Regions from separate parts of the Evansella sp. AB-rgal1 genome, predicted to be linked through region 3. Evidence: riboswitches for the same ligand, from Rfam matches in the RefSeq annotation. Region 3 holds a riboswitch; each other region holds the start of a gene.
The links. Region 3 has a riboswitch for S-adenosylmethionine ahead of ACERII_RS11460 (methionine biosynthesis PLP-dependent protein). Riboswitches for the same ligand answer to the same signal wherever they lie in the genome.
Positions count from the first base shown of each region.

Region 1 (7,952 bases), on a different contig from region 3:
GGTGTATTAGCAGAGCTCTATAATTTCACCATCCTTTTTGTATCGTTAGGTGGTTTAATAATTGTAGCAACGATCATCGCATGGAATTCGAAAATATATTATCAATTGAATGTACCGTTGGAAGAGAAGTTGGATAATAGAGTCCCAGTTGCGGAGCAGACGGCTAATTAATAGATAATCTAATAGTTTTACACATAAAAAAACACATGCGATCTTGTGAATCACATGTGTTTTTGCTTGTAAAATTTTGTGGTTTATATATTATTATGACGATCTTTTTAAGAATCCACTGTAACGACGGTCGATTAATTGGCTTTCTACTTGCTTCATTGTATCTAAGGCTACACCAACTACGATTAGTAAGCCTGTTCCACCAATTTGAACTGCAGGTGGTAACCCCATTGCCGCTGTGAAAATAAGCGGAATGATAGCAACTGTTGCAAGGAATAAGGATCCTACAAACGTTAAACGGTATAAGACTTTTACGATAAATTTTTCTGTTGTTTTTCCTGGACGGATACCTGGAATAAATCCATTTTGACGTTTCAAATTATCAGCCATTTGCTCAGGATTAATTTGTACAAATGTATAGAAATATGCAAAAGCAATAATTAATACTGCATAAAATAACATACCCCATGGATTATCTAGTGCAAAGATATTAATAATTGTCTGAGCAAGAGAACTATCTGCTCCAAAGATCCCAGCAATTGTTTGTGGCATAAAGAACAATGCTGATGCAAAGATAACAGGAATTACCCCAGCTGCATTAACTTTTAATGGTAAATGAGTAGATTGTCCACCAGTTGGGCGTCCACCAGCAGCCATTTTTTTCGCATATTGAACCGGCACTTTACGAACTGCTTGTTGAACAAAAATGACAGCAACGATTATTGCAATAATAGCTAGTAAAATTAATGTTATAACTACTAGATTTAAGAAAAGTTGGTCTCCAGCTTCAGCAATGTATTGTGCATAAATTTGAGTTGCTCCTGTTGGTATACCAGCTGCAATACCACCAAAGATTAGAATGGATATCCCATTCCCAATACCTTTAATAGTAATCTGCTCTCCTAACCACATAAGGAAAGCTGTACCAGCTGTTAACACGACTGCAATTAGTAAATATGTGATAACAGTAGGGTTTGGAACTAGTCCTGGCATTAAGTTGTTAAAACCAATGGATAATGCTAAGGCTTGGAAAAATGCAATTCCAATCGTTCCGTAACGTGTTACTTGAGCTAGTTTCTTTCTTCCAGGCTCGCCTTCTTTTGCCCATTCAGCAAATTTAGGAACTACATCTAAACGTAAAAGTTGCACAATAATGGATGCAGTAATATAAGGCATAATACCTGTTGCAAATATAGAGAAATTCTCTAGGGCTCCCCCACCAAATGTATTGATAAATCCAAACGCTGCAAGACCCTCAAAATCAAGTCGGCTTGCGTCTACCCCTGGTGCTGGTATATGTGCACCAATCCGGAACACGACCAACATTAATAATGTGAAAATAATCTTGTTGCGCAGGTCTCCCACGCGAAAAATATTGCGGATTGTACTAAACATCTGCAGCACCTCTACCTTTTTTTGTATGAATAGAAATAAACTATTAATTTCATTTCTAATAGAATATCATAAAATCTTGTAAAATTTTGATTTTTTTTTGAAATTACAAAAATAGTAATAATTTACTAATCTGAAAGTAATCACTATGTTACTACTAACAAAATTTTTTGTTACATTGTAATTCTACTTTTCCTAGTTTCTTCAAATAGAATACACTTAAGTTATAATTTTGTAAACGCTTAATTATTAGGTTATCCTAAAAATACTTATTTGTGTGTTAGAGAAGTAAAAAAACAAATCGGTTCAACTCCATTGTTAATTTGTCTCGTAAACCCTGTTTCAAGACAAATTCCTACTAGCAAGGCCCAATTATATCTAGTGATAGTAACTACTAGGACTAAGGATGAAACCAACCAACTAAGAATAAAGGCAATGTGTCCACTTTGTGAAACATTGCCTTAGAGGTTAGATAGCTTTTTCTTTAAAATAATATTTTTCAACACTATCATTTTTCCCAAGTAATACTGGATATACTTGTATTTCTAATTCATTACATAGTGTTTTTATACGTTCTAACTTAGTAGAGCCTGAAGTTACGAGTGCTCCATATTTTTTCCCCAACTGAACAACTGACTTAATTACATCAAAGCCCATCGTTGTTAAATGATTCGACAAACCATTAGGAGCAGTTAGAAAAAACAAATTAGGTTTCTCCTGAAATGAGCTATCACTATCTTCAAACCCATCTTTCAGAAATTGAATTCCCTTTGGAAGAGAGGGTTCGTTTCTTTCTGAAAGAAAATTAACTACATCCTCCACAACGGCACTCGATGTAGGATACTTCCCAGCTCCTGGCCCCTGTAACGTCACTGGACCAACGATACTTCCTTCTATATATATACCGTTATTTACATCCTCTACACTATATAAAGGGTGACCTTCAAAAACGAGGGTTGGCTGAATAGAAGCACGTACACAATTTTCAACTTTTTGAAGTGAAGCAACATGTTTTATTCTCGCTTTTAAATTCTCAGCTAATGATATATCGATTGCATCTACTTCTCTTATCCCTACTGGTTTTTCAGAGTTCCACACAGGAGAACAGCCAAATATCCACTGACTTAGTATGCACGTTTTGTAGTATGCATCCCAGCCGTCTACATCTTTATCTGGAATTGCTTCTGCATAACCATTCTCCTGTGCTTCTGCAAGAGCTACTTCAAAACTCGATGCTTCTTCTCTCATTTTGGTTAAAATAAAGTTAGAGGTACCATTTAATATTCCTTCTAGTTTTTGGATACTATTAGTTTTTAATGTATGTCGTAATGTATTTAATAAAGGTATCCCACCAGCTACGGCAGCTTCATATAACAATTGACAATCATTCTCTTTTGCAAGTTTATGAAGCTCTTCCCCGTGCTTGGCGATTAGTTCTTTATTAGCAGAGATTACCGAGATACTTTTCTCCAATAGTTTAGTTACATACGGATAAGCAGTACTTGCGTCAGGTGTAGCCTCTACTACTACATCAAGATTTGATTCATCTAATATATCTGAAAAAGAATGAGTAATTTTTGTAATACTCGATACGTTACGCATTCTAAGTTGATCTTTTACAAGAACAAAGGGGATTGTTATTGGTCGCCCTAATATTGCTGCTATTTTTTCTGATTTCTTCAATAGTGTTTGATACACTCCTTCTCCCACTGTTCCAAAACCAATGATTGCTAATTTATATACTGGATGACTCATTGAATCAAACCCCTTTTCTTGTTATGACTTACAAGCTGTTTTTAAGTACCAAACATGCACTTATTTTGCTAATGCCTTCCCTGTTGCCTTTTCTAACGCTTGATCTAAATCTTTTAATAAATCGTCTACATTTTCAATTCCAACAGATAAACGGACCATATCTTCTGTTACCCCTGTTGCTACTAACTCTTCCCCTGACAATTGTTGATGTGTTGTTGTTGCAGGGTGAATAATTAAACTTTTTGCATCTCCCACATTTGCAAGATGCGACCATAAGGCAACATTATCGATGAGCTTGCGACCTGCATCTTTTCCACCTTTAATTCCGAAAATAACGATAGAACCGTATCCACCTTTTAATAACTGAGAAGCATGTTTATGGGAAGGGTGAGATTCTAAACCTGGATAAGAAACCCAAGCAACGGCAGGGTGTTCTTCTAATTTTTTCGCAAGAGCAAGTGCATTATCGTTGTGTCTCTGCACACGTAAATGAAGTGTTTCTAAGCCTTGGAGTAATTGGAACGCGTTATAAGGACTTAGACAAGCTCCGAAATCACGTAACAATTGAACTCGGAACTTGATTGCAAACGCTGCTTCTCCAACATCTTTTGCATATGTTATTCCGTTGTAGCTTCTGTCTGGTTCTGTAAAACTAGGGTATTTCTCAGAGTTCCAATCAAACTTCCCTCCATCTACCACAACTCCTCCGATAGAAGTTCCATGGCCACCAATCCACTTTGTCGCAGAGTGAATAACAATATCCGCGCCATGTGCAATTGGTTTTACCGTATAGGGAGTTCCAAACGTATTATCGATAATAAGTGGAAGACCAGCATCATGCGCAACATTTGCTACTCCAGCAATATCTAGAACTTGTAGGCTTGGATTTCCAATTGTTTCTGCAAAAATTGCTTTTGTATTCTCATTTATTGCTTCTTTGAAGTTTTCCGGATTACTCGCGTCTACAAAATGAACAGTAATTCCATATCTAGGTAATGTTGTGGAGAAAAGATTATATGTACCACCATATAGGTTTGTTGCGGCAACAATTTCATCTCCAGCACCAGCAATATTTAAAATAGATAGAGCAATGGCAGACATACCTGACGAAGTAGCAACTGCGGCAACCCCTTCTTCAAGTAATGCGATTCTTTTTTCAAAAACATCTACAGTTGGATTCATGATTCGACTGTAAATATTCCCTTGCTCTTTAAGACCAAACAGATTCTCAGCATGTTCTGTGTCGCGGAAAACATAAGAAGTTGTCTGATAAATGGGAACTGCTCTCGAACCCGTTGTTGGGTCTGGCTCCTGACCTCCGTGTAATAATTGTGTTTCCACACTATAACCTTCAAAATTTTGTTCTTTACTCATCATTCATTCCTCCATTTATATTTTTTTGATTTCTCCATTTCCTAAAAACATTCTTTATGTAAGAAGATCTTGTCTATAAGTGCTTAATGACAAACATCTTTATTTAGTTACTTTAGCCCCATTTACGAAAAAAACCTTTCTCTTTATAAGAGAAAGGGTAGATGCTTATATCCTTTCTCTCATCTTTCAAAACCAACTAGTTTTGTAGGAATTAGCACCTTCTGAAGCTTTAATAACCTTCAGTGGTTGCTGGGTTTCATCGGGCCTGTCCCTCCACCTCTCTTGATAAGAGTAAAATCTTCTATGTAATTTTTAATTTGTTATATAATTTACCAATTATTTCGAATACTACCACTTTTGAAAATGATCGTCAATAGTTTTACATGAAAATTCCCGAATTTTAAAATAGGCTCTGTTAAACGTTGATGTTGGTTGAAGTGCCATGTATTAGATTTATTTCTATACAAACGTCTTTTTTCACTCATCCTCTTCTAAAATAACTGCGAACGTCTTATATTAAAGACTATGTAGGTTTTCAACAAGTCTCTGACCTTCAGGAAAATCAACATTGTACATAGCAACACTTTCTTTAACATAACCAATGTAATAAAGAATTTTATAACTTACTACAAATGCGCTCATATCAAGCATTATAGCTTCAAAGAAGATAGTGGGAAAATATTGCCATGCTTCGTTTTGCATATGATTTCTCTCTGCAACCATACTAGTAGTAACCTAAAACAAAGCGAGGTGATACAGATGGCACAAAACAACAATAGCAATCAACTTCTAGTACCAGGAGTACAACAAGCATTGGATCAAATGAAGTATGAGATTGCCCAAGAATTTGGTGTAAATCTTGGTGCCGATGCGACTTCTCGCGCTAATGGTTCTGTAGGTGGGGAGATCACAAAGCGTCTTGTACAACAAGCTGAACAACAATTTTAATTAGAAAACATCATATTTGGATAAGCGCGTAGATTTTATTCTACGCGCTTTTTTTTGGTGAAGATAAGCCAAAATGCATACTTTGCGTAACAGGTTAACTCTCCACTGAAGGTAACCGCTATTTTCCACCTTTTATTTAGAGTTTCATTCGTATATAATTTGTTTATCATCAAATAGAAGGGTCGGAGAATACGTGTTAAGGAAAACCATAGTAACTCTTATACTTATTGTACTAACAAGCTTTTCCATCACTATTCCGTCCACTTATGCTGCATCTGATAAATACATAACTAAGATCGCAATAGATCATGAAACAATGGAGATAGCTAAGACACTAACGGATCTCGATGAAATAAAAAAGATCTATATCAACTACCCCATTTTGTTTACAGAAGCAGAAGAAAACATTAATGCTATATTATTCATTTATACTGATTACATTGCTAAACAAAAGTTAAAGTATATAGTCTTCTCCATCTATAACAAAGTTGATTTAGTACTCTCATCCTCCCAAATACTTCAATAACAAATTACTAGGAGGATAAAAAATGAAAGTAAATAAGAATGACGATCTATTTGTTAAAGAAGCACTTCGTGGACTTACTTTTGGTCTACTGATGATGGTGATAGTGTTTTTTATAATACACTTCGGCTTAGGAATTAAAGCATTTGAATAAGAAACAGCCCAAAGGTAGTTCACCTTTGGGCTGTTTCTTTTTTCACACAAATTTATTGTCTTTTATTCAACTGCTGTTCGGCCATTTTTACCATTTCACGAACCATGTTTCCACCAATACTTCCGCCTATTTTCCCTGCATCTTTTGCCCTTATTTCTCCATTATAACCCTTTTTTAGAGGTATTCCCTGTTCCTTTGCTACCTCATACTTTGCATTTTCTGGACTCATAGAGTTGGTCACTTGTGCTTTAAGACGATCTAGCCCTTCACGAGCTTCAGGAATCAATATTTTATTTCTTCTTGCCATGATACCCCCTCCAAATTTCCGTTATTCATCAAAACCTTTTCTTTTAATCTTTTCTCCTGCATCACTTTTCAACTCTCCATTTTTGTCTACTTGATCGATGGAGCCATCGATTGTTCCTTCCATATATGCGTCAGAAACTTGTTCGTGGGTAATTGCTAATCCTTTTTCTGTCTCATCATTACTTTGGTAATTCGCGGGTTCATAAGATTTTTCAGCAATTTTTTCTGATTTCTTATCTGTTTTCTTGTTCATACAATCGCCTCCTATCAGTTCTTATGATTCGCTAAAAGAACAAATTTATGATATAAAAGAGAATATCTTTTTAAAAACCACAAAATGATTCAGATCTCTTCAAACTCCCCTTATTTTTAAGAAATTTATTAAAAATTATCTTCTTTATTAAAATTCCGTTAAAACAATCTCTAATTTATTGTAAAATATGAATCTTTTATTGCGTAATTCAGTACATTTGCTTTAAAATGATACAATGATATTTCCATTTTAATGGATAAGTCATAGGAAGAGAGGTTACTCTTGTGAAAACTTTCATCAAGACCCATTCATTCATGGTATTCTGCTTTGTATTACTTTGGTTTAAAACATTTATCGTATCTACTCTAACTTTTGATATAAATATAAATCAATTCATAGAAGCAATTATCTTTGCAATAAATCCTTTGTTGTTTCTGTTCATTATTTTCAGTATAGGTCTCTTTTTTAATAAAAAATTTCAGTGGAAGTATTTTATGTTTGTTACCCTCACATTATCCATTGTCTTATATTCCAATGTTGTTTACTTTAGAGAATTTAGTGATATTATCACATTACCCATGCTGTTAATGAGCTCCAATATGGGGGATTTAACCACTAGCATTTTCGCATTGATTCAATGGTATGACATTTTTTACTTTATCGATATATTTGTACTCCTATACTTTATTTGGAAAAAACCATTCCCACTGTCCGTATCGAAAATTTCTTTCCAAAAGTCAAAAGCAATTGCTACATTAGTGGTAATTATCGCTACAATAGGTATTTATCAATTCACTTCAGTAGATAAAGCGCATGCTTTTAACCGAAATCAACTTATTCAAACAATGGGTTTATACAATTTTTATGTGTATGACGCATTCGTTCATACACAAACAAGTACGCAAAATGTTTTTTCAGAAAAAGATGATTGGACATCTATTACAGATTATCTTGAGTCCACAGAAATTCCTTCTAGCTTAGAAATGTATGGAGTAGCGAAGGATATGAACGTTATTGTGGTCTCCGTTGAATCCCTTGAGAGCTTTGTTATTGAGGAAACACTTCATGGGGAAGAG
Region 1 covers NZ_JBGUAU010000032.1:1,828-9,779, reverse strand. The annotation lists gene ACERII_RS21200 (MFS transporter) at 1-171, shown strand, start outside; gene secY (preprotein translocase subunit SecY) at 265-1,566, opposite strand; gene ACERII_RS21190 (homoserine dehydrogenase) at 2,032-3,318, opposite strand; gene ACERII_RS21185 (O-acetylhomoserine aminocarboxypropyltransferase/cysteine synthase family protein) at 3,379-4,692, opposite strand; SAM riboswitch class I at 4,869-4,984, opposite strand; gene ACERII_RS21180 (hypothetical protein) at 5,209-5,394, opposite strand; gene ACERII_RS21175 (alpha/beta-type small acid-soluble spore protein) at 5,452-5,640, shown strand; gene ACERII_RS21170 (hypothetical protein) at 5,834-6,166, shown strand; gene ACERII_RS21165 (hypothetical protein) at 6,189-6,317, shown strand; gene ACERII_RS21160 (alpha/beta-type small acid-soluble spore protein) at 6,370-6,624, opposite strand; gene ACERII_RS21155 (YozQ family protein) at 6,646-6,876, opposite strand; gene ACERII_RS21150 (LTA synthase family protein) at 7,161-7,952, shown strand, end outside.
Region 1: another riboswitch for S-adenosylmethionine. It lies ahead of ACERII_RS21185 (O-acetylhomoserine aminocarboxypropyltransferase/cysteine synthase family protein); the one in region 3 lies ahead of ACERII_RS11460 (methionine biosynthesis PLP-dependent protein).

Region 2 (7,952 bases), on a different contig from region 3:
AGACACCGTAGCAGACGGGAGCCAGGATGGCGACATGACGCCGGTGCCCACAGGACGTGGGCACGTACTTAGGCGGAATTGACGAAGGTGGCTCGGCAGCTCCCCACAGGAAAGGGAGTGGGCAGTAGCGAATGGAATAGAAAACAACAATATTAGGAATACTAGATAAGTTTGACTACTATGAACCCACGCATTTTCAGGGTAGACCACCTGTGAAATCTTCTGCTTATTTTGATATTATAAATTTATTAAACATATAATTTGGGGTTACCAAAGGAGATTGCAATGAAAAGAAGCTATATAAGTTTAGTATTAGTATTCCTCGTTATAGGAACTTTTATTATATTGTTTCAAGAGCCTAGCTCAAATGAAGATACAATAGAGAGAGAAAAATTGGAAGCTTTAGAACGAGAAATTACGAATCTGCAAGAGGAGCTACAAAGGATACAAAAGATTCATAGAATAGATCATATTTCAAACGAGGAAATAGCAAAGGCTATTACAACCGTTGATAAATTTCTTCAAAGTGAGAATGCCGAAGAAGCAGCAACGTATTTTTACGAGAGTGACAACTTAAGGGATAGTCGATATACTATTCATTTTGAAAACTTAGTGCAATGGGCACCACTTTCAACTATGTATTTAGTAAACTTCGAAACGAGTGGAGATAAAATTATCCTCACATACGTGGACGAAGTGAGAGTTGATTATATTGTATATTGGAATATTAAATTAGAAGATAAGGATGGCTGGAAAATAACTACAATCGATTAGCTTAATTCTTCCTAATAAAAAAAGGCATGTAAGTCACATGCCTTTTTATTATAGTCATCCAAAAATATTCAATTGTTCGATTCTTTTTGCGGCTTCTAATAACCTTTCTTCCTCATCCACAAATCCAACTCGTACATAACCCTCACCGAATTCACCAAAACCGACTCCAGGAGCAGCTACTACGTGAGCTTTTTCCAGCAAAAGATTTGCAAATTGTTCTGACGTATATCCAGTTGGAACAGGTAACCAAGCAAAGAACGTTCCCTTAGGAGCTTGTACATCCCAGCCAGCATTTTGCAAGTGACCGATAAATGTATCACGACGCTTTTCGTATGTTTTTACTAACTGATGGACTGCATCTTGAGGCCCTAATAATGCATTTACTGCTGATTGTTGAATGGCACCGAACAAACTCATATACATATGGTCTTGTAATAGGTTGATACTTTCAATTACGGATGCATTTCCAACTGCAAAAGCAACACGCCACCCTGCCATATTGTATGTTTTCGAAAGAGTGTACATCTCAATCCCAACTTCTTTTGCACCCTCCGATTGCAGAAAGCTTCGAGGCTTTTCTCCGTCAAAACCAATTGCTCCATAAGCGAAATCATGACAAACACAAATATTATACTTCCTTGCAACCTCCACTGTTTCATCGAAGAATTCTTTCGTTGCTACCGCTGCAGTAGGGTTATTCGGATAATTTAAAAACATTAGTTTTGCTTGATTTAATGCGGAATCGGAAAGTTCATCATAATTAGGTAAAAAATCATGTTCTTTTGTTAGTGGCATAAATACAGTTTCCGCATCAGCCAATGCAATTCCAGACATATAATCTGGATATCCTGGGTCTGGTAATAAAGCGACATCATCAGGGTTTAATAAGCACTGACTTAGTTCCACCAACCCTGTTTTTGCCCCAGAAATAATAGCTACTTCTGTAGCGGGATCTAAATTCACATCATATTCTCGTTTATAAAATTCACAAATTGCCTCTTTTAAAAAGTCTTGACCACGAAAAGGGGAATATTTATGATATTCTGCATTTGTGGCTGCTTCTTTTAATTCATTCACGATATGAGGTGGGGTAGGAAGGTCTGGATTTCCTTGTCCTAAATTTATAACATCATGGCCTTCATTTTTAAGTTGTTGTGCTTTTTTTACAAGCTTTGCAAAGAATTGTTCTGGTAATCTTTTTAATGATTCGGATGGTTCAAATATCACTAGATTCACGCTCCGTTATTAGATAAATTATAGTTACTAATCATAGTGACTAATACCGCGATTGTAAAGAAGAATAATTTGAGTATGTAGAATATTCCCTCACTATTTTATATACTAGTGACATATTTTTATCATTGCTTAATATGAGGTGAAAGAATGGAATCCATACAAATTCAAGGTGCACCTAATGTATATGTTTGTTTTAACGGTGCTTTAGAAAAAGTGAAGGAAATAGTAGAAAAAGAAGAATTCCAACACGGATTACTTATTCATGGTACAAAATCCTGGGAAGCTGCTAAAAAATATGTGGAGCCACTAAAGCTACAAGGGCGAATGGAGCATTACTATGGTGAGTGTGCGAAGCAAGAAGTACAAAGGCTAGTAGAAATTTCAACATTGGAAGGTTGCGATTACATAGTAGGAATTGGCGGCGGAAAAATTATGGACATAGTGAAAGCTGTTGCTCATCAGTTACAGCTTTCATATATACTAATTCCAACATTAGCATCCAATTGTGCACCTTGGACACCGTTAAGCGTTTTTTACGATGAGGAAGGGAATTTTGTTAACTACGAAGTTTTCCCAAGAAACGCTTTACTTGTTGCAGTGGAGCCAAGAATTATCATTGATTCACCACAAGGTTATTTGCGAGCGGGCATTGGAGATACAATTGCTAAATGGTATGAAGCAGACGTATTAGCACGCAATCTTCAGGAGCGCCCACTATCAATTGACATTGCGCTCCATGCAGCAAAGCTTTGTCGAGATGTGCTTATTGAAGAAGGGCAATCTGCAATGGATGCTTTACAGAAAAAAATAGTAACAGCTCCGTTTATTAAAGTAATCGAAACTATTATCATGGCTGGAGGTATGGTTGGCGGTTTTGGGGAACGCTATGGTCGAATCGCAGGAGCTCATTCTGTTCATAATGGGTTAACGATGATTGCAGAAACACACCATCAACTTCATGGAGATAAAGTAGCTTACGGAATACTAGTACAATTAGCATTAGAAGAAGATTATACTGAAATAGAGGAATTATTACCATACTACGAAAAAATGAAGCTACCTATAACTCTAGCTGATTTAGGAATAACAGTAAATGTGGATGAAGCAATAAAGAAAATTGCAGAAGGAACTACAAAAGAAGGCGAATCGATCCACCTAATGAACATCTCCACACCAAAACAAGTAGAAAAAGCAATGAAAGAACTGCAACGTATCGTAACAGACAAAAACACAGTTAATTCATAACATACAAATATGTAAGTGGAAATTTACGCCATGACGGATGAAAATACTAAATTAGATATATTAGTAATGTCAACTGTATATGGAATAAGAGCAAACCAGCAAGACTCCAGTGGGAAGCAAAGTATAGGGGAGACACCTTTACGACATAGTCGCGGAAGGGCTCGGTAACTCCCCACGGAAAGGAGTGGACTGAAGCGAATGGAATATATAGCTACAAAGTTAGTATTCCATATTAATCTGATACACGTATTTTCAGGGGAGTAACATAAAATCAGGAAGGTGATGAAAATTGAAATTAAAAATTTCGTTAATACAAATGGATATCTCGTTTGGTAATCCTACAAAGAATTTTTCTTACGTCGAACAAAAATTTCAACAAGCAGTAGAAGCGGGAAAACCTGATGTCATTGTCCTCCCAGAACTATGGTCAACAGGCTACGACCTAACACGATTAGATGAAATCGCAGATAAAAATGGGGAGAAATCTCTTGCTTTTATCTCATCGCTCGCGAAAAAATATAGTGTCAATGTCGTTGCTGGATCTATTGCTAAAGAATCAATGGATGGAGTTACAAATACAATGTTCGTAGTGAACCGAAATGGAGAGCTTCAAAAAGAATATAGTAAAGCACATCTATTCCGACTAATGAACGAAGAAAAGTTTTTACTAGAAGGAAATAGTGATGGAATGTTCACTTTGGACAATCAGTTATGTGCCGGAGTTATCTGTTATGATATTCGTTTCCCAGAATGGATTCGCACCCATATGCTAGATAATACAAAGGTTCTTTTTGTTGTTGCAGAATGGCCAAAACCACGAATTGACCATTGGCGTGCACTTTTAATTAGTCGTGCCATAGAAAATCAATGTTACGTTGTAGGATGTAATCGAGTGGGTTCTGATCCGAATAATGAATTTGGAGGCAATTCTATTATCATCGGCCCGTGGGGGCAAATTATAGCGGAAGCTGCAAATGAAGAAACAATTGTTCATGGTGATGTGGACCTCGAAGAAGTAGATGAAGTAAGAAAGACAATACCAATTTTTACTGATAGAAGAACAGATCTATATCGACTGTGAGTAGTAAAATGTAGTGTAAATAGTAAGGTTTTCCATATGAAACGCTTACAAAAACTTTTTATATTATTTTATCAAAAAACCTTTGACAGATGAAATATACATGTTGTAAAGTAAGAGTCAGATTAATTAACAAACAATCACATACAAATCACTCTTATCAAGAGAGGTGGAGGGACTGGCCCTTTGAAACCTCGGCAACAGACTTTTACAGTCATTGTGCCAACTCCAGCAAGCGATAGCTTGATAGATAAGAAGAGTCGTTTATTTAGCGATCAAACCTCTTCTTATATATTTATAGAAGAGGTTTTTTTATATAACATTTCTTGGGTAGAGATTGTAATTTGTAAGAGTTGATATGTTTAATTCCAAGTTTATCTATTGGAAATATTTGAGTTTAAAAAAGTGGAAAAAACAAAAAGAAGCGAATGGTAAACAGGAATAACAGCAATAAAATGCTGATTACCAATATAACGAAAAAAATAATTATACAAAAAGGGGTTTAATAAAATGAAAAAATTACTTACATTATTCACATTGTCATTACTAGTAGCAGTTTTAGCTGCTTGTGGGGGAACATCTCAAGGTCAAGAATTACCAGAAGATGAATTAACAATTGGGGTTACAGCAGGACCACACGAGCAAATCATGGAAAAAGTTGCTGAAGTAGCTGCAGAACAAGGATTAACGATTAATATTGAAGTTTTCACAGAATATGTTATGCCTAACGTTGCGTTAGCAGAGGGAGACCTAGATGTAAACAGCTTCCAACACCTTCCGTATTTAGACAATTTCAAAACTGATCGTAATTTAGATTTAGTTGAGGTAGCTACAACAGTTAACTTCCCAATGGGTCTTTACTCTTCAGGGCTATCTGATGTTTCTGAGCTTCAACCTGGTGATAAAGTTGGTTTACCAAATGATCCAACAAACGGAGCTCGTGCTTTAATCTTGTTTGAAACAGCTGGACTTATTACATTAGATCCAGACGCTGGTGTTACAGCTTCACCTCTTGATATTGTAGAAAATCCTTTTGAATTAGAATTTATTGAACTAGAAGCTTCTCAAATCCCTCGTCAATTAGATGAGTTAGCGGCAGCAGCAATTAACACAAACTTTGCAATAGAGCATGGTTTTGTACCAACTGAAGATTCTATTTTCATTGAGCCAAGTGATTCTCCATGGGTGAATGTAATTGCGGTTCGAACAGAAAACAAAGACGATGCAGTAGTAGCAAAATTAATTGAAATTTATCAATCGGAAGAAGTAAAGCAATTTATTGCTGAAACATTTAAAGGTTCTGTAGTTGCTTCTTGGTAATAAAAATAAAAGTCGAATGTCTCTCAAAAATGAGGGACATTCTGTTTTATTTTTATTTTAAAATAATATTAGTTTATGGTTTATAAGATACTTTCCTATAGTGAGGAGCTAAAGAAATGATTCAGTTAAAAAATATATCGAAATCGTTCAGTTCGAAAAAAAATGAAGAAGTTATTGCCTTAAAAGATGTTTCCCTTGAAGTGAAGAAAGGTGAAATTTTTGGCGTAATTGGATATAGCGGTGCAGGTAAAAGTACGTTAGTACGCTGTGTTAATTTACTGGAGAAACCTACATCCGGAGAAGTTTTTGTGAATGGGGAGAACTTAAGCGCCATGTCCTCAGCCAAACTTCGTGAGACGAGACAAAAGATTGGCATGATATTCCAAGGTTTTAATCTACTGAAAACGGCGACTGTTTTTGACAACATTGCGATTCCACTAAAGTTAACCGGGGTACCTAAAGCCGATATTTCAAAACGTGTGACAAAATATTTAGATATTGTAGGACTTTCAGAAAAACATCATGTTTATCCAAGTCAGTTATCAGGAGGACAAAAGCAACGTGTGGCAATTGCAAGAGCCTTATCACATGAACCTGAAGTGTTATTAAGTGACGAGGCAACAAGTGCACTTGATCCAGAAACAACTCATTCAATCCTTGACTTATTACTAAAGATTAATAAGGAATTTGGCATTACGATATTATTAATCACTCATGAAATGCATGTTATTCAAAAAATCTGTGATCGTGTAGCAGTAATGGAAAATGGAGAAGTGGTTGAACAAGGAGCAGTTATTGATTTATATTCCAATCCACAACACGGTACAACAAAGAAATTTGTAAATAGCTTGTTCCCTAACGATATTCCTAATGAGATTTTAGAGGATTTGCAAAAGCAAGGACCGATTATTGACCTTACATTTATCGGTACTTCCACAGATAAACCAGCTTTATCAATGGTATCTAAGAAATTTAATGTTCATACCAACATTCTTTCTGGTAACATCATACAGCTGAAAGATAAACCTTTTGGGAAATTAACTGCGCATATTCAGGGAGATAAGTCGGAAACAGATAAAGCATTAGCATATTTACAAAACGAAGGTGTACAAGTAAATGAGGTGAGTAAAAAATGACATTATTAGAATTTTATGATCGTTGGAATGGAGTTATTTGGAAGGCCACTATCGAAACATTCCAGATGGTTTCCATATCTTTGGCGATAGCAGTGTTAATAGGTTTACCTTTAGGAGTTTTGCTTGTTTTAACTCGTCCAAATAAGAGCATGGAAAATAAATATGTGTATCAATCTTTAAATGTCGTAATTAATATTGTTCGATCGATTCCTTTCATTATATTACTTTTTGCAATACTACCTTTTACAAAATTAATTGTTGGTACTTCTATTGGAGTAAAGGGTGTTATTGTTCCGTTAGTTGTATACACTGCTCCATATATTGCTCGATTAATGGAATCAGCGTTACTTGAAGTAGACCGAGGAGTATTAGAAGCCTATGAAGCAATGGGGATTAAAACGAGAGATATCATCTGGCATGTTATGGTTCGAGAAGCTAGACCATCCATCATATTAGGTTTAACGATTGCTGTAATTGGTTTAATTGGTGCAACTGCGATGGCAGGTTTAGTTGGTGCTGGTGGTCTAGGAGATGTAGCGTACCGTTTCGGACATTTACGATATGAACCTGAAATAATGTATGTAACAATTGTGATACTGATTATTTTAATTCAAGGGATACAATCCATAGGAAATCGCTTAGCAGCCAAAGTGAAGAAGGACTAAGCTTCTTGTAAGAGGGGGGAACGTATGATGAGTATTCATCTACAGAAAGAAAGAGTGAGTCCTGTTGTGGTAGAAGATTGGGAGAAGCTTGCAAAAGAAGTACTACCTAAAGGTGCATACGATTATGTAAATAGTGGCTCAGGTGGCGAAGAAACACTAGCAAAAAATGTGGAAGAGTTTAAGAAGTGGGATCTCGTTCCTAGAGTGTTAGTAAACGTAGAAAAAAGAAATTTGTCTATTGAACTACTTAACAGGAAATTAGCAGCACCAATTTTGTTGGCACCTGTTGGATTTCAAACGGTTGTACATCCAGATGGCGAACTAGCCTCAGCACGAGCAGCCGCCGGACAGTCTATCCCATTTATAACAAGTACCGTGTCTTCCTATTCGTTGGAAGAAATAAGTGGGGTTATGGGGAACACGCCACGTTACTTTCAATTATATTGGCCCAATGATGATGAAGTAGCGTCAAGCTTTGTAAAAAGAGCAGAAGCATCA
Region 2 covers NZ_JBGUAU010000007.1:67,710-75,661, reverse strand. The annotation lists gene ACERII_RS07465 (hypothetical protein) at 1-11, shown strand, start outside; gene ACERII_RS07460 (hypothetical protein) at 286-774, shown strand; gene ACERII_RS07455 (pyridoxal phosphate-dependent aminotransferase) at 829-2,001, opposite strand; gene ACERII_RS07450 (iron-containing alcohol dehydrogenase family protein) at 2,158-3,255, shown strand; gene ACERII_RS07445 (carbon-nitrogen family hydrolase) at 3,545-4,336, shown strand; SAM riboswitch class I at 4,488-4,590, shown strand; gene ACERII_RS07440 (MetQ/NlpA family ABC transporter substrate-binding protein) at 4,844-5,653, shown strand; gene ACERII_RS07435 (methionine ABC transporter ATP-binding protein) at 5,770-6,789, shown strand; gene ACERII_RS07430 (methionine ABC transporter permease) at 6,786-7,454, shown strand; gene ACERII_RS07425 (alpha-hydroxy-acid oxidizing protein) at 7,482-7,952, shown strand, end outside.
Region 2: another riboswitch for S-adenosylmethionine. It lies ahead of ACERII_RS07440 (MetQ/NlpA family ABC transporter substrate-binding protein); the one in region 3 lies ahead of ACERII_RS11460 (methionine biosynthesis PLP-dependent protein).

Region 3 (7,952 bases):
AAGTAAACCAGATAAACCGATCATATCAGGTTTTTCTGTTCTCACTGCTTCAATCAACGCTTGTGGTGTCACCTTAATTCCTAAATCGACCACTTTAAAACCATTATTACTTAAAATTATTTCTACTAGATTTTTCCCAATATCATGTACATCGCCTTTTACAGTAGCTAAAATTACTTTCCCTTTACCACTGTCATCCTTCACTTCCATGTATTGTTCAAGAAACGCTACAGCCGCCTTCATTACTTCAGCACTTTGAAGAACCTCTGCCACAATTAATTGATTTTCATTAAAAAGAACGCCGACCTTTGCCATCCCTGTCATTAATGGTCCGTTAATAATATCAAGTGGCTCAGGGTACTTTTCTAACGCCTTTTCTAAGTCAGGAATAAGTCCTTCTTTCGTTCCTTCTACTACATAGTGAGCAATCCGTTCGTCTAAAGGCATGGAATTAACTGGCTTTTTTTCGATTGATTTTTTCCCTCGATAAAATTCCACTAGTTTTGCTAATGTTGCATCGGTAGTTTCAAACAAAAGCTCCTCTGCCATAATTCGTTCTTCTTCTGGAATAGATGCAAATCTTTCTAGCTTCTCTGTATTTACAATTGCGTAATCTAACCCAGCTTTTGTACAGTGGTATAAATAAACTGCATTCACAATTTCTCGACCAACAGGTGGTAAACCAAAAGATACATTACTTACCCCTAGTATAGTTAAGCAATCTGGTAAGGCCTCTTTTATTAAACGAAGTCCTTCTACTGTTTCCTTTGCCGCACCGATATACTGTTCATCTCCTGTTCCAATTGGGAAAACAAGAGGATCAAAAATAATATCTTTCGGATTTAATCCGTATTTATTCACTAATAAATCATGCGATCTTTTGGCCACTTCTAGTTTGCGCACAGCAGTTGTAGCCATTCCAATTTCATCGATTGTTCCTACTACGACAGCTGCACCATATTTATGGATAAGGGGAGCCACCTTTTCAAAACGTTCTTCCCCATCCTCTAAATTAATAGAGTTAATAATTGCTTTCCCTTGTGAATAAGTCAAAGCCTTCTCAAGGACTTCATCATCTGTAGAATCAATCATAAGTGGTACTTTCACTTTGTTTACGACTTGTTGGATAAACAGCTCCATATCCTCTAATTCTTCACTATCCGGGTCTGCTAAGCAAATATCGATAATATGGGCACCACCCTTTACTTGTGCTCTCGCTATCTCAGATGCTTCCTCAAACTTCCGTTCATTTATAAGTCGTTTAAATTTACGTGAACCGATTACGTTTGTACGCTCTCCGACCATAAGAGGTCTCATATCTTCTGCATAAATGAGAGGTTCAATCCCAGAAACCGCATGTGGGTGGTCGCCAGGCAGCTCTCTTGGTGGGTATGGTTTCACCGCTTCCGCCATTGCCTTAATATGAGCAGGAGTTGTCCCACAGCAACCACCAACTAAATTCAGCCACCCTTTTTCAGCAAATCCAGCTATTTTTTTCGCTAATGATTCAGGAGATTCATGGTAGTTCCCTTCTTCATCAGGAAGACCCGCATTTGGGTAGCAACTTACAGCTGTTGTTGCAAGCTCAGATAAAGATCGAACATGATCACGCATAAACTCGGGACCTGTCGCACAGTTTAAACCAACCATTACTGGATTCATGTGTTCGAGAGAAAGATAAAATGCTTCAATGTTTTGACCAGCTAACGTTGTTCCCATTGGCTCGATTGTACCTGAAATGATGAGGGGAACTTCTAATTCTAGTGACTTTGAAGCCTGTTGAATTCCAATATACGCAGCCTTTACATTACGCATATCTTGACATGTTTCTAATAACAAAGCATCTACTCCACCGCGAAGTAAGCCACGAGCTTGCTCTTCGTATGTTTCAATTAATTTATCGAACGTTACTCCACCTGTAACAGAAATTGCCTTTGTTGTAGGACCCATCGATCCTGCAACAAATCTTGGCCAATCTGCTGTGGACAGTTGATCTGCAGCCTTTCTTGCAATTTGAGCAGATATGAAGTTTATTTCTTCCGCTTTATGCCCTAAATCATAGTCATCCAACACAATACTTGTTGCCCCAAATGTATTTGTTTCAATCATATCTGAGCCAGCTTCTAAGTATTCGAGGTGAATCCGCTCTACTATTTCAGGGCTAGTAATGTTTAAATATTCATTACACCCTTCGTACTCATCTCCTCCAAAATGATCTGCTGTTAAATTAGCTTCTTGAAACATAGTTCCTGTTGCGCCATCAAAGATGATTATTTTTTTTCGAAGCTGTTGCTCAAACAATGAATTGCCCATTTCCAGACTTCCTTTCTAACTGTTGTTCACGTCGAGTAGTAAACCCTGTTTTCTCTTTAATATAATTTGTCAATTCCACGGACATTTCATAGTTCATAAAAGGAGTAATTAAATAAATACCGTTGAAATATTCTATTGCACCGTCAATCAGTGATTTCGCAATGGCAATTCCCTCTTGTTTTGAAGCTACTTTGTCGTCTTTATGCTTCGCCATAACATTTCGAATATCATCCGTTAGTTTAATACCTGGTACTTCATGATGTAAAAATTCCGCATTGCGATAGCTCGTTAATGGCATTACTCCTATATAAATGGGAGTTTCTAAATGTTTCGTAGCTTCATACACATCCTTCATTTGCTCTATAGAATAAACTGGCTGTGTTAAAAAATAATCGGCTCCGTATTCAATCTTTTTCTCTAACCTGACCACCGCTTTATCTAAATGACGAACATTGGGATTAAATGCAGCTGCAACGGAAAAATTCGTTTTACTACCCAACGATTTACCTGAAAAAGATTTCCCTTCATTATATTGCTTCATTAACTTAATTAGCTCAAAGGATGATACATCATAAACCGACGTTGCACCTGGAAAATCCCCTACTTTTGCAGGGTCACCTGTGATTGCTAATACATTATCTAACCCAAGTGTGGACAAGCCCATTAAATGAGATTGTAAACCAATTAAGTTTCGATCACGGCAAGTAAGATGAACTAATGGAGTTACTCCGATTTTTTCTTTCAAAATCATCGCCATACTCGTATTACAAATTCTAGGGCTAGCAAGTGAGTTATCCGCTAACGTAATCGCATCCACCCCCGCATCCTTTAGCGCTCTTGCCCCTTCGATAAATTTATGCTTCACTAAATCCTTCGGTGGATCTAACTCCACAATAACAGAGCTTGTAGTCTTTGCCTTTTCATGTAATGGAATATCACTTTGTTTTCGAAAAAAAGGTTTCTCTACCTGGATTTTATTTAATGGAGCTTTCTTTTCCATTTCTTTTGTAAAAATAGGTTGTTTTGTCTTTACTGCTCTTGCTATCGCTTTTATATGGTCAGGTGTTGTTCCACAACATCCTCCAATTAATCGAACCCCTTCCTTTCTAAGTAGCAGGGCTGATTCTTCGAAATAATCGGAATTAGAGGAATAGTGATATTTTCCATCATTGTAGCTAGGAAGACTCGCATTGGGATATGCTGATAAATATGCTCGGGAAGGAATTGCTACTTTTTCTAAGGAGCGGATCATATGATGTGGCCCCATTCGGCAATTAAGCCCAATTACATCTGCACCAGCATCCTCTACTTTTAACAGTGCTTCTTGGATTGAGATGCCCCCTTGCACCATACCAACATCAGATAAAGATAACTGTGCAATAATTGGTAAATCTGTTTCAGTCCTTGCTAATTCCACTACTGTAAGTAATTCTTCTAAATCATGATACGTTTCTAAAAGAAATCCATCTACTTTTTCCTCCAGCAAGCAGATAAGTTGCTCTCTAAAGTTCTCTTTTATCTCATCTGTGGTTATGTTTTTCCCTGGTATTGTTCTTATACCACCAATTGTTCCTACTATATATTTGTTTTCAAAAGGTTCCTTTTTTTCCACTTGTGCGGTTTTATAATCTTCCACAGCTAACTTAGCAATTCGAACTGCTTCTTTATTAATTGCTTTTACTTGATCTTCCAATCCATAGCGAGCTAACTTTTCATAATTAGCACCATACGTGTTCGTTTGAATAATCTGAGAGCCTGCATCTAAATAAGCCCGATGAATACTTCTTATCTGATCCGGATGGGAAAGATTCAGTTCTTCAAGACAATTTCCAATTCCATATGAATAGAGTAGTGTTCCCATAGCGCCATCTGCGATGATTATTTTGTTGTCTAGTTCTGTTAAAAAACTCATTGTGGTTGGCTCCTCTACTCTAATTTATTTCCACTTTGTTTTTTCGAATTGCTTCGAACGCAGTCTCAAAGTCTTTTATTAAGTCGTCTACATTTTCAAGACCTACTGATAGTCTAAGTAATCCATCATGTATTCCTCTTGCTTCCCGTTCCTCTTGCGGCATTGCTGCATGAGACATTTTTGCAGGATAAGAGAGAATTGATTCCACTGCCCCTAAACTTACAGCAAAAACAGGGATTTGTAAATTGCTTACAAACTGTTTCACTGTATCAGCATCTTCTAAACGAAAGGACAATACCGCACCTGGTCCTTCCGATTGTTGTTCATGAATGCTGGCTCCCTCATGATCAGAAAGACCTGGATAGTACACATGCTTCACTTCATGAATCGTTGTTAAATATTCAGAAATACGTTGTGCGGATGCTTGTGATTGCTTGAGTCGAACATCTAAGGTTTTTAGCCCTCTCATCACTAGCCAACAATCCTGAACTCCTAGAACAGATCCAAATGTATTTTGTAGAAAATAGAGTTTTTCTCCGAGCTCTTTATCTTTGACTACTGCTAATCCGGCAACAACATCACTATGTCCTGATAAAAACTTCGTTGCACTATGGAGAACAATATCAGCACCTAGTTCTAACGGTCTTTGTAGCGATGGAGTTAAAAATGTATTATCTACAAATGTTAGACAGTTATTTTCTTTTGCAATTCTACATACCTCTTTTAAATCGGTGACCTTTAGAAGTGGGTTCGATGGTGTTTCCACATAGATCATTTTTGTATTTGGCTGAATACTCTCTTTTAATTTCTGTAAGTCCGTCGTATCTACAAAACTATGATCAATTCCAAAGCGATGTAGCACTTGTGTGACTAGGCGAAAGGTTCCTCCATATACATCCTCACAAATAACTACATGATCTTCTTTTGATAGAAGTAAAAAAGCTGTAGAAATTGCCGCCATTCCAGAGGCAAAGGCAAAACCTCTTACTCCTCCTTCTAAATGAGCAATAGTTTCTTCCAATGCATCTCGCGTAGGGTTCCCAGATCTTGCATAATCATATTTACCAAAAGAATCGAAATCAAATTGGTGGAAAGTGGACGTATGATTAATGGGAACACTCACCGCACCTGTCTCTCTATCTACTGAATTCTCATTATGAATTAATCGCGTACTAAATGTAAATGTATCGTTACTCATTAATGACTACCTCCTTACAGGCATTTTTGAATGCTTGATCTAGATCTCCTTGTATATCTGAAATCTCCTCTATTCCCACTGAAAATCTCAATAATCTGTTACATACACCATTCGCAATACGAACTTCTTCAGGGATATCCGCATGTGTTTGGGTAGCAGGATAAGTGATGAAGCTTTCTACTCCTCCTAAACTTTCAGCAAATGTAACTAGTTTCAATTGCTGTAAAAAAGAGTTTACTATATTTTCATCGTTTACACGGAAAGAGATCATCCCACCTCTTCCAGGATATAAAACTTCTGAAACATCTTCGTGTTTTTCTAGAAATGTCTTTATTTGAGCAGCATTTTCTTCGTGCTTTTTCATCCGCAGCGATAGTGTTTTCATCCCTCTGATTAGCAACCAGGAGTCTAATGGACCTAGCGTTGCACCAATTCCATTATGAAGCATCGCCAGTTTCTCTGATAATTGTTTTCCTTTGGAAACAATTAATCCAGCAAGAACATCGTTATGACCACCTAAATATTTCGTTGCACTGTGAATAACAATATGTGCTCCTAAATCAATTGGCTGTTGAATAAGCGGTGTATAGAAAGTATTGTCAACAATCAGAAGTAAGTTATGTTCCTTCGCTATTTTGCTAAACGCTGCAATATTCGCTTCTTGCATAAGTGGATTTGTTGGAGTTTCAATAAACAAAGCTTTCGTATTTTCATTCACTAGTTTTTCATATTCCTCAGGGGATCGAATGTCTGCGTAATGAAATTTGATACCATAATGACATAAAATTTGTTCAAATAATCGATACGTTCCTCCGTATAAGTCTTGTGAAACGATTATTTCATCATCTTGTTTGAATAAACCAAACACGGTATGTATGGCTGCCATCCCTGAACTACAGGCAAAACCACGATCACCCTTTTCTAAATCAGCAATCGCTTGTTCTAATATTTGCCTCGTCGGATTCCCTGTACGTGTATAATCATATCCAGTAGATTGGCCGATACCTTCATGACGATATGCCGTTGAAAAATAAACAGGGGGATTTACTGTACCTGTAGCTGTTTCGCTTCTATTTCCAATTTGTACAAGCTGGGTTTCTTTCGAATAAGTTCTCTTTTCGTTATTCATTTTCTCTTCCTCCTATGCCCTAAGTTTCTCTGAAGTTTTAAGAAAAGCGTAAGTGCCTTGGTCACGAGCGACCAGCAAATGTTTCTGGTCGATAAAAAAAGTGTGATTGTGTTGTATAAAAATACAAAAAACGACCCCTTAGTAAGAGGTCGTCGATAGGTTACTATTTAAAATACCTGCCGGGACCTCTCATCTTTCAGAATAAAGATTCTGCTGGATTTGGCACCTGTTGAATCGAAATCCAATGGTTGCCGAGGTGTCGTAGGGCCAGATCCCTCAACCTCTCTTGATAAGAGTCCTATACATTTAATTAACATGATTATAGTGGTTATTCAACAGTACGTCAATAAAAACTTGGTATTTTTTATATAACTTAGATCATTCTGATATTTTATGTTTATTCTTCTTCTTGGAATAAAGGAGTTGATAAATATCTTTCCCCAGTACTCGGAAGAATGGTAACGATTGTTTTCCCTTTGTTTTCAGGACGAGATGCAATTAGCTTCGCAGCGTGTAGTGCTGCACCTGAAGATATACCAACTAATACACCTTCTGATTTACTAATCTTACGTGCTGCTTTGAAGGAGTCCTCATTTGAAACTTGAACTACTTCGTCATATACTTCTGTATTTAATATGTCTGGAACAAAACCAGGTCCGATACCTTGAATTTTGTGTGGTCCAGGATTTCCTCCACTTAGTACTGGAGAATCCGTTGGTTCAACAGCAATTGCTTTAAAGTTCGGATTGCGTTTTTTTAATACTTCTGTAACACCAGTAATTGTTCCACCTGTTCCGATACCACTAATTAAGAAATCAACATTTCCATCCGTGTCAGCCCAAATTTCTTCTGCAGTAGTTTGACGATGTACTTCAGGATTAGCTGGGTTAGCAAATTGTTGTGGCATAAATGCATTTGGAGTCTCAGCCACTAATTCCGTTGCTTTTGCAATGGCACCTTTCATTCCCTTAGGTCCTTCTGTTAGTACTAGTTTTGCTCCTAGTGCTTTTAATAATTTACGTCGCTCAATACTCATTGTTTCAGGCATTACTAAAGTTAAATCGTACCCTTTCGCTGCACATACGAATGCTAATGCAATCCCTGTGTTACCACTTGTAGGTTCTATAATTTGTGTACCTTCTTTAATTAAACCGTCTGCTTCTGCTGCCGCAATCATTGCATTACCAATACGATCTTTTACACTTCCAAGCGGGTTAAAGAATTCTAGTTTCCCTAGAACTTCTGCACCTGTCTCGTCACTAATTTCATTTAATCGTAAAAGAGGTGTTCTACCTATTAATTCTGTTAAATTCTTAGCAATTTTTGGTCTGTTTAAAACTTCACTCATACTTTTCATCCTCCTAATTTATTCATTCATGTATATAATTAGATCATTGCTG
Region 3 covers NZ_JBGUAU010000011.1:170,449-178,400, reverse strand. The annotation lists gene metH (methionine synthase) at 1-2,313, opposite strand, end outside; gene ACERII_RS11470 (bifunctional homocysteine S-methyltransferase/methylenetetrahydrofolate reductase) at 2,294-4,225, opposite strand; gene metC (cystathionine beta-lyase) at 4,245-5,423, opposite strand; gene ACERII_RS11460 (methionine biosynthesis PLP-dependent protein) at 5,416-6,552, opposite strand; SAM riboswitch class I at 6,739-6,848, opposite strand; gene cysK (cysteine synthase A) at 6,950-7,900, opposite strand.